One region of the Streptomyces sp. NPDC107765 genome, then DNA from elsewhere that is predicted to be linked to it. Evidence: riboswitches for the same ligand, from Rfam matches in the RefSeq annotation. Region 1 holds a riboswitch; the other holds the start of a gene.
What was found. A riboswitch is a leader RNA that binds a small molecule or an ion and turns the genes downstream of it on or off. The one in region 1 is predicted to bind ZMP and ZTP.
Positions count from the first base shown of each region.

Region 2: it holds a riboswitch for ZMP and ZTP, as region 1 does, so the genes downstream of both, ACZ7MX_RS31515 (bifunctional 5,10-methylenetetrahydrofolate dehydrogenase/5,10-methenyltetrahydrofolate cyclohydrolase) here and ACZ7MX_RS06985 (serine hydroxymethyltransferase) in region 1, are expected to answer to the same signal.

Region 1 covers NZ_JBVKBL010000002.1:553,184-558,249, forward strand. The annotation lists gene ACZ7MX_RS06985 (serine hydroxymethyltransferase) at 191-1,507, opposite strand; ZMP/ZTP riboswitch at 1,549-1,640, opposite strand; gene rocD (ornithine--oxo-acid transaminase) at 1,824-3,065, shown strand; gene ACZ7MX_RS06995 (glutathionylspermidine synthase family protein) at 3,299-4,489, opposite strand; gene ACZ7MX_RS07000 (hypothetical protein) at 4,507-4,914, opposite strand.
Region 2 covers NZ_JBVKBL010000016.1:35,340-40,405, forward strand. The annotation lists gene ACZ7MX_RS31510 (aldehyde dehydrogenase family protein) at 30-1,448, shown strand; gene ACZ7MX_RS31515 (bifunctional 5,10-methylenetetrahydrofolate dehydrogenase/5,10-methenyltetrahydrofolate cyclohydrolase) at 1,573-2,427, opposite strand; ZMP/ZTP riboswitch at 2,449-2,536, opposite strand; gene ACZ7MX_RS31520 (hypothetical protein) at 2,598-3,755, opposite strand; gene ACZ7MX_RS31525 (hypothetical protein) at 3,918-4,235, shown strand; gene ACZ7MX_RS31530 (SDR family oxidoreductase) at 4,334-5,066, opposite strand, start outside.

The DNA.
Region 1 (5,066 bases):
GGGTTCTCGAACACATCCCCTAGGGGATGGCGAGGCCCCCTGCGGGGCCACAACGTGCAGGTGGGGGCGGGTATTCCCCGGCGGTCGGGGATTCGGCGGCGGTCGAGGATTCCCGGCGGTCGGTGATCCCCGGCGGTCGAGGATTCCCGGCGGTCGGTGATCCCCCGGCCGTCTACTCCCCCACGGCCGCCTACTCCCCGACAGCCAGTCCCGGCGCCGGGTAGGCCGCCATCAGCTCGGCGACCTCGGTGCGGATCACCGTGAGGGCGTCCTCGTCGCCCTTCGCCGCGGCCTGGACGCCGCGGTCGAACCACTCCGCGACCTGCGGCATCCGGTCCGTGCCCAGGCCGCGGGAGGTGAGCGCGGGGGTGCCGATGCGGATGCCGGAGGGGTCGAAGGGCTTACGGGGGTCGAAGGGGACGGTGTTGTAGTTGACGACGATGCCCGCCCGGTCCAGGGCCTTGGCCGCGACCTTGCCGGGGACGTCCTTCGACGTGAGGTCGATCAGCACCAGGTGGTTGTCGGTGCCGCCGGAGACCAGGTCGTAGCCGCGGGCGAGCAGCGCCTCGGCGAGCGCCTTGGCGTTGGCGACGACGGCGTGCGCGTACTCCCGGAAGGTCGGGGCGGCGGCCTCGTGCAGGGCGACCGCGATGGCGGCCGTGGTGTGGTTGTGCGGGCCGCCCTGCAGACCGGGGAAGACCGCCTTGTCGACGGCCTTGGCGTGGCTGGCCCGGGACATCAGCATCGCGCCCCGCGGTCCGCGCAGGGTCTTGTGGGTGGTGGTGGAGATGACGTCCGCGTGCGGGACGGGCGACGGGTGGGCGCCGCCCGCGACCAGCCCGGCGATGTGCGCGATGTCCGCGACGAGGACGGCATCGACCTCGCGGGCGATCTCGCCGAACGCGGCGAAGTCGATGGTGCGCGGGACGGCGGTACCACCACAGAAGATGATCTTCGGGCGTTCCTTGCGGGCGAGGTCGCGCACCTCGTCGAAGTCGATCAGCGCGGTGTCGGCGCGTACGCCGTACTGGACGCCGCGGAACCACGTGCCGGTCGCCGAGACGCCCCAGCCGTGCGTGAGGTGGCCGCCCATCGGCAGCGCCATGCCGAGCACGGTGTCGCCCGGCTCGGCGAACGCGAGATAGGCGGCGAGGTTGGCGGGCGAGCCCGAGTACGGCTGGACGTTGGCGTGTTCGACGCCGAAGACGGCCTTGGCGCGCTCGACGGCCAGGGTCTCGACGAGGTCGATGTTCTGCTGGCCTTCGTAGTAGCGACGGCCCGGGTATCCCTCGCTGTACTTGTTCTGCAGGACCGTGCCGGTGGCTTCCAGGACGGCCGCGGAGACGTAGTTCTCGCTGGGGATCAGCCGCAGCGTGTCGGCCTGGAGCTGCTCCTCGGCGCCGACCAGCGCGGCCAGTTCGGGGTCGGCGGCGCTCAGCGCGGGATGGGAGAGGGATGCGGACTGCGGGTGCGCGGAGTGGGCGTGCGCGGACTGCGGAAGTGACATGGCGTCCTCCGGGGCGGTCGATCGGTGGTCCGGTCGTGGTCCCGGGGTGCCCAGGCGGGGCGACACCTCGTGGTGGTGGCCACGCAGCGCTCCCTCGGGGTCGCTTCCCCGTACGCCAGTCGCGATGCGCACCGCCGAGTCTAGACGGCCGTGCGCGCCCCGGTGCCGGGAACACCCCTTCTGCCCCACAAGCTGGTGCCGGCACCACCCGACCGTCCTGGCGGCTTCCGGACGAACCGCCTGCGGGGCAATATAGAGGGGCATATAGGGAAACTCACTCCATACACCCCGTACGGTCTACCGGAACGGAGTCACGGTGACGTCCACGGAACCCGGCACCGCAGCCGCCACGGAACCCGGCATCGCAGCCGCCCTCGCCGCCGCGGAAGCCCACAGCGCGCACAACTACCACCCGCTCCCGGTGGTCGTGGCGACCGCCGAGGGTGCCTGGATGACGGACGTGACGGGCCGGCGCTATCTGGACATGCTCGCCGGGTACTCCGCGCTGAACTTCGGGCACGGCCACCCGCGGCTGCTGGCCGCCGCCCGCGCCCAGCTGGAACGGGTCACCCTCACCTCCCGCGCCTTCCACCACGACCGGTTCGGCGACTTCTGCACCCGGCTGGCCGAGCTGTGCGGGATGGAACTGGTGCTGCCGATGAACACCGGCGCCGAGGCGGTGGAGACCGCGGTGAAGACGGCCCGCAAATGGGGCTACCAGGTCAAGGGCGTCCCGGACGGCCGGGCGAAGATCGTCGTCGCGGACGGCAACTTCCACGGCCGGACCACCACCATCGTCTCGTTCTCCACCGATCCCGAGGCCCGCGCCGGCTTCGGCCCGTACACCCCCGGTTTCGAGATCGTCCCCTACGGCGACCTGGCCGCGATGGAGGCGGCGGTCGACGAGCGGACCGTCGCGGTGCTGCTGGAGCCGATCCAGGGCGAGGCGGGCGTACGGGTGCCGCCGCCCGGCTATCTGGCGGGCGTGCGCGAGCTGACCCGGCGGCGGAACGTGCTGTTCGTCGCCGATGAGATCCAGTCCGGGCTGGGCCGCACGGGCCGGACCTTCGCCTGTGAGCACGAGGGCGTGGTGCCCGACGTGTACGTGCTCGGCAAGGCGCTGGGCGGCGGGGTGGTGCCGGTGTCGGCGGTGGTGTCCTCCCGCGAGGTGCTGGGCGTCTTCGCGCCGGGCGAGCACGGCTCGACGTTCGGCGGGAACCCGCTGGCCTGCGCGGTCGCGCTGGAGGTGATCGCGATGCTGCGGACCGGCGAATACCAGGAACGGGCAACGGAGTTGGGCGAGCACCTGCACAGCGAGCTGGGGCTGCTGGTGGGCGGCGGGACGGTGGACGCGGTGCGCGGCCGCGGACTGTGGGCGGGCGTGGACGTCAACCCGTCCCGCGGCACCGGGCGCGCGGTCTCCGAGCAGCTGATGGCACGCGGCGTCCTGGTCAAGGACACCCACGGCGCGACGATCCGGCTCGCGCCGCCCCTGATGATCAGCAAGGAGGACCTGGACTGGGGGCTGGAACGGCTGCGGGACGTCCTGGAGGCGTGACGGGGGGCCTGCCGGAGGGCGCGGGACGGGAGGGACAGGAGGGTGTGAGGAACGGCGTGGCGGGGGGCGCGAGGGGGCGGCGGACGTGCAGCGGGCGGCCGGCGGCGGGCGCGAGGCCCTGGCCGCTCGCTGTGCCAGGCCAGGCCCGTGCCGAGCCCCGCGCCAGCCCGTCCGGCGCGGCGGATCACAGGGCGGAAGGACCGGCTCGGCGGGTCGCACGGGGAAAGGCCGGCTCAGCGGATCACATGGGGGAGGAAGCGGGCGTACTCGTCCGTGACCGGTCCCGCCGACTCGCGGATGCCGAGGCCGGCCGCCTCGTCCTCGACGACCCAGGCACCCAGCACCACCCGGTTCCCGTCGAAGTCCGGCAGCGGCGCCAACTCCTGGTAGCAGCACGGGTCGTCGGGCCCGCGCAGCACCGGCTCGTCGCCCGGCTGGTGCAGGGTGACGCCGGCGCCCTCCCGGCCCAGCAGCGGTTTGGCGGCGTAGCCGCGGGTGTGCGCCAGCTCGCGCGGCCCGTCCAGATAGGCGGGCAGCAGGTTCGGGTGGCCGGGGTAGAGCTCCCACAGGATCGCCAGCAGCGCCTTGTTGGAGAGCAGCATCTTCCAGGCGGGTTCGATCCAGAGGGTGGAGCCGGTGCCGCCGCCGTTGTCGAGGGTGTCCAGGACGTGCGGACCGAAGTCGTCGGTGGCCAGCCACTCCCACGGATAGAGCTTGAAGCAGGCCCGTACGAAGCGCAGCCGCTGGTCGACGAAGCGGCCCGAGAGCCGGTCCCAGCCGATCTCCTCCACGGGGATGGCGGCCGTCGCGAGGCCCGCCTGCTGGGCCGTCTCCTCCAGGTAGGCGACGGTCATCAGGTCCTCGCCGAGCTCGTCACCCGCGGAGTGCGCGAAATGCACCGGGGCACCCGGCGGCAGCAGCGCGGCCTGCCGCTTCCAGGCCGCGACCAGCCGCTCGTGCAGCGAGTTCCACTGGTCGGCGCCGGGGAAGCGTTCCTCCATCCAGAACCACTGGGGGCTGGCGGCCTCGACCAGCGAGGTCGGCGTATCGGCGTTGTACTCCAGCATCTTGGCCGGGCCGGTGCCGTCGTAGTGCAGGTCGAACCGCCCGTAGAGGGAGGGGAGTTCGGCGCGCCGGCGCCAGGACTCGGCGACCAGCGCGGCCAGCCGGGGGTCGGTGATCCCGAGGTCGGCGAAGCGGTCGCGGGCGACGATGTGCTCGGCGGCGGCCAGGCACATGCCGTGCAGCTCCTCGACGACCTCCTCCAGCGCCTCGACCTCCGGGAGGGTGAAGGAGTAGTACGCGCTCTCGTCCCAGTAGGGGCGCAGCGAGTCGTCCGGGTAACGGGTGAGCGGGTAGATCAGGCCCTGCGCCTCGACGGTCTGCTGCCAGCCGGGGCGGGGCTCGATGGTGTGGCGTTCCATGCCCGTACGGTGTCCGCTCAGCCGCCGAAGGAGCCGTGGTGGCTGCCGTGCCCGCCGTGGCCTCCGGAGCAGCCGAAACCGCCGCGGTTGACGGCCGTGGTCCGGCTGAAGGTGCCGTTGTCGGCGTACTTGCCGCCGCCGTTGTCGGGGTCGTAGTACCACTGGGCGTCGACCGGCCGCTTGCCGCGGCCCGACGTACCGGATCCGGCGCCGCCGGTCCCCGAACTGCCGGTGGACGAGCCGCTGCCGGCCGAGCAGCTCTTGGCGTCGACGACGCGGTAGCCCTTGACGAGGTCGTAGCTGTTGCGGTCCACGCAGCGCTTGTCCGGGTCGGAGCCGCAGGACGTCAGGGCGGCGGCCAGGGCACCCATACCGCCCAGGATCACCGTGCTCGACCGCAGCCGACGGCGTGCTTTCTCGGCCATTTTCTGTCTCCCCGTGGACGGACATCTGTACGACGGGGAGCAAGCTTAGGGGCACACGACACGGCGCCGGACCGCCCCTTCGGACGGCCCGGCACGGTGCGGTGAGTGAGTGAGTGGATATGGATCGGAGTGGCCGGTTATCGGTGGGTGAC
Region 2 (5,066 bases), on a different contig from region 1:
CCAACCGTGACGTATGGAGGAGCAGACCTGTGATCGCGCACGACGAGGTGTTCATCCAAGGACGCTGGCGACCTGCGGTCGGAACGGATTCCCTCGAGGTCGTCAACCCCGCCGACGAGCAGGTCATCGGGACCGTTCCGGCCGGTTCCGCGGCCGACGTCGACGCCGCGGTCGACGCGGCCCGTTCGGCCCTTCCCGGCTGGGCGGCCACCGCCCCCGCCCGCCGCGCCGCGTTACTGGCCGCGCTGTCCGACCAACTCGCCGCCCGGCAGGACGAGATGGCCTCCCTCATCACCGCTGAGGTGGGTACCACCATCGGCTTCTCCCGGAGGGTGCAGGCCGGTCTTCCCGTCACCGTGACGCGCTTGCATGCCGGTCTCGCGGCCGACTTCGCCTTCGAGGAGCAGGTGGGCAACTCCCTGGTGCTGCTGGAGCCCGTCGGAGTCGTCGGCGCCATCACCCCGTGGAACTACCCGCTGCACCAGATCGTCTGCAAGGTCGTGCCCGCACTCGCCGCCGGCTGCACGGTCGTGTTGAAACCCGCGGAACTGACCCCCCTGTCGGCCCAGATGTTCACCGAGTGCGTAGCGGCCGCGGGCTTCCCCGCGGGGGTCTTCAACCTCGTCACGGGCCGGGGGTCGGAAGCCGGGGAGGCACTGGTGCGCCACCCCGGGGTCGACATGATCTCGTTCACCGGTTCCACGGCCGTCGGCAAGCACATCGGGGCCCTTGCCGGTGCGGCGGTGAAACCGGTCGCTCTCGAGCTCGGCGGGAAGTCCGCCAATGTCATCCTCCCCGGAGCCGACCTCGCCCGGGCCGTCCGCGCCAACGTCGCCGACGTCATGCGCAACGCCGGGCAGTCCTGCAATGCCTTGACGCGCACGCTGGTGTGCGCCGCTGACTACGAAGAGGCGGTGCGCCTCGCCGTCAAGGAGATCGCCGCCTATCGTCCCGGTGATCCGGCCGACCCCGATTGCCGTCTGGGCCCGGTGGTGAGCGGCGCCCAGCGGGAAAGGGTCCGCGACCACATCCGCAGGGGCCTGGCAGCGGGCGCCCGTCTCGTCGCGGGTGGCCCGGAGGCTCCTGACGACCGCGACCAGGGCTTCTACGTCCGTCCCACCGTCTTCGCCGACGTCACTCCCGAAATGGGCATCGCGCGGGAAGAGATCTTCGGCCCCGTGCTCTCGTTCCTGAAGTACGAGGACGAGGAGGAGGCCCTGCGCATTGCCAATGACTCCGACTACGGTCTCGCCGGGTCCGTCTGGGCGGCCGATCAGAAGCAGGCGATCGCCTTTGCCCGCGCGATGCAGTGTGGCCAAGTGACCGTCAACGGCGGCGCGTACAACCCCCTCGCCCCCTTCGGCGGCTACCGGCAATCAGGCGTCGGACGAGAACTCGGCGCGCACGGCCTGAGGGAATTCCTGCAGACGAAGTCGCTCCAGCTCTGAAACCGCTGACCGGGCGCACGCCTGCCTCGCAGGGCGCACGGAGCGCCGTGGGCGACTGCGGGGCAGGCGGCTCGGAGGGATCACGTCCGGCCGGGCGGACCGGCCTTGCGGAGGTCTTCCGGGGTCAGGCGCCCTTGAGCTGGCGGGTGGCGGCGTCGACGGTCTGGGAGAGGAGGGTGGCGATGGTCATGGGGCCGACGCCGCCGGGGACCGGGGTGATCAGGGAGGCGCGGGTGGCGGCCGAGTCGAAGTCGACGTCGCCGATGTTGCCGGGGTTGTAGCCGGCGTCGATGACGACCGCGCCGGGCTTGATGTGGTCGGCGGTGAGGAGGCGGGGCCGGCCGACCGCGGCGATCAGGAGGTCGGCCTGGCGGGTGAGGGCGGCAAGGTCGGTGGTGCGGGAGTGGCAGTACGTGACGGTGGCGTTGCGGCCGAGCAGCAGCATCCCGACCGGCTTGCCGAGGATCGCGCTGCGGCCGACCACGACGGCGTGCTTGCCGGCCAGCTCGACGCCGTAGTGGTCGAGCAGCCGGAGGATTCCGCCGGGTGTGCAGGAGGCGAAGCCCTCGGCGCCGAAGCTCATGGTGGCGAAGGAGTGGTAGGTGACGCCGTCGACGTCCTTCTCGGGGGCGATGGCCTCGAAGGCGGCGCGCTCGTCGATGTGCGGGCCGACCGGGTGCTGGAGGAGGATGCCGTGCACCCCGGGGTCCTGGGAGAGCGCGGTGAGGGTGTCGACCAGTTCACCGGTCGTGGTGGTGGCGGGCAGGGCCACGTGCCGGGAGCGGATGCCGGCCTTCTCGCAGCGGTTGCACTTCATCCGGACGTAGGTCACCGAGGCGGGGTCCTCCCCCACCAGGACGGTCGCCAGGCACGGGGCCTGGCTGGTCTGCTCGGTGAGGGCGGCGGCGCGCTCGGCGGCCTGCTCGATGATCCGGCGGGCCAGTGCGGTGCCGTCCATGAGGCGGGCGGTCGGGGACATCGGGTACTCCTGGGCGTCGTCGTGGATCGCCCAGGCGCGCGGCAGTGACCGTGGTGGCCGGGCCGCTCCCCGGTGGTGCCCCACCCAAGCGCCAGTCACGGCCCGCCGTCCACTCTAGACGACGGCCCACCCGAACGGGTGAGGAGCCGCGGGGGCGGAGGGCGAGCCGGTCAGGTGGCTCCGTGCCCCGGTGCGGACAGGGGCGGGGTGGTGGGGGTGGTGGCCTCCCACTGGCTGAGGATGCCGTCCCAGTCGTGCTGGGCGGCGGTGATGGCGTTGGCGTCCCAGGTGGGGGGTGCGGAGGGCGCCGGCGGGGGCTCGTACCCGGGGTACTCCTGGACGTCCTGGTACCCGGCGTAGTGCTCGTGCCCGTGCTGGAGCTGCTGACCGTTGTGGAGGGTCTGAACGGTCTGGGTGGTCTGGCTGTCGTGGGGGTGCTGGTGGGCCTGGTGGCTGTGGTGATTCTGGTGGGGCTGGTGGGTGGGGTACTGGTGGTAGCCGGTGGACGTGGCCGAGGCGGCGTACTGGGTGTGCTGGGGATGGGCCGTCGCGTACGACTGGTACTGCTGGTACGGCTGCTGTTTCCAGGTGTCGTGTTCGTACTGGTCCCACGCGGGCCGGTCGGCGCGTTCGCGCCAGGCGGCCGGGCCGGCATCGGTCGGTGGGGAGGGCTGGAGGGTGGCCATTCTCCGGTGCCGGCCGGTGCGGTCGGGCGGCGCGGCCGGGGCGGGGCGGGTCTCCGTGGACAGTTGCTGGGCGCGGGCGACCAGGAGCCGTACGTCCAGGCCGAGTTCGGTGGCGAGTGCGGTGAGGTCGACCCCGGTGTGCCAGCTGGTCATCAGGACCGCGTCGAGGGCCGGCGCCCAGGCCGGGTCGTGGGTGACCGGGGACGCGCCGGTCTGTCCGGCGGGGGTGCCGGGCGTGGCCCCGGTGGGCGCGGGCCGGTCCGCCGCGGGGCGGTCCGGGGCGGCCGGTGCCGGTGCGGGCCGGGTGGCGGTCGGCGCGGCGGCCGGTCGGTCGGGGGACGGCTCGCGTACCGTGGTCTGCTCCCGCGCCGGGGTCTGTTCGGCGAGCAGGCTCTTGGCGACCGCGCGGGCGTCGTCCTTGCCCACCGTGCGGCGGGCCAGCCGCACTTCGCGCTCGTCCAGGCCGAGCAGGTCCGCCACCACCGCGTCGCTGCCGACGGTCACGGCGAAGGCTGCCAGGGTCCGGGACCGGCGGGCCTCGGCCTCGTCGAGGAGTCCCTGCGTCCGGCGGACCTCGTCATCGCTGCTGCAAAACGCCTGTGCGAGTACCGCGTGGCGCTCCCACAACTCCCTCGGTTCCATGACAGCGACAACGTTTTTTCGTCCGGATTGGTCCGCTTCCCGGCCATAGATCACTGCATGAGGTGATATTCGAGGGGTTTAACCCCATGCCGCCGGGACTCCTGTGCGGGCAGCCGCAAAAATACGCAGTGACCCCAGGCCGGAAGAATCGTTTCTACGGCCATGAGCGCCCCTACCTCCGGCACCGTCGCAGGTCACGGTCACACGTTCCTCCCCCGCCCCGCGGCCACGCCACGCTGGATCACCGCGGAAATCACCCGGCAGACCCCCGTCTACGCGGCGCTGGTGCGCCTGTGGACGGAGCGCTCGGCCACGGTACCCGGAGTCGCCGATCCGGAGTGGCAGCGGCTGGTCTCCTACCGGGCCCTGATGGAGGAGACCGAGACCGCGCTCACCGCGCTGCGGCCGCATCGTGCGCCCGACGTGCTGCCGCCCCGGCGGCAGGTGCCGGCGGCCCGGCCCGCGCACCAGGACGCCTGAGCCGCGGCGGGCGGGACGCCGGGCGGGCGGACCGCCCGAGCGGTCCGCCGTGTTGACGCCGGGTCCCGGATGCCGGATTCCACCGCGGCCGCCGGGCCTCACCGCAGGGTGTACCCCCCGTCCGGGTAGAGCGTCGAGCCGGTCATGTAGCGGTTGGTGAAGAGGAACAGCACCGCGTGCGCGATCTCGTCCTCGGTGCCGAGCCGGTGCAGCAGGGTGTCCCTGCGGTACTGCGCGAAGGCGGCCTCGCGGTCCTGGGCCGGGCGCCCGGCCCAGAGGTTGCCGTCGACGGTGCCGGGCGAGACGACGTTGACGCGGACCGGGGCGAGTTCGACGGCCAGACCCCGGGCGAGTCCCTCGATCGCGGCGTTGCACGCGGCGTAGGCGGGCGCGGGCGCCGGGGGCCGGGCGCCCGCGGCGCCGGACATCAGCACCACCGAGCCGTCCTCGGACAGCAGCGGCGCCGCGTGCTTGACGACCTGGTACTGGCCCCAGAACTTGGAGGTGAAGGGGCTCGCCGCGTCCTCGTCGCTGAGCTCACGCAGCGGGCCGACGCGGTAGTTCGCGGCGGTGGTGAAGACGTGGTCGACGCGGTCGAGCGGGCCGAAGAAGGCGGCGACGGAACCGGGGTCGGTCACCTCGACCGGGTGCCAGTCGGCGGCGTCGCCGAGCGCCTCGGCCGCGGCCGCGAGCCTGTCGGGCGTACGGCCGCCGAGGACGACCCGGGCGCCGGCCGCGACGGCCTGGTGGGCGACCCGCAGCCCGATGCCGCTGGCGCCGCCGATGAGGACGACGACCCGGCCGCGCAGCTCGTCGCCCCGCGTCGGCTCT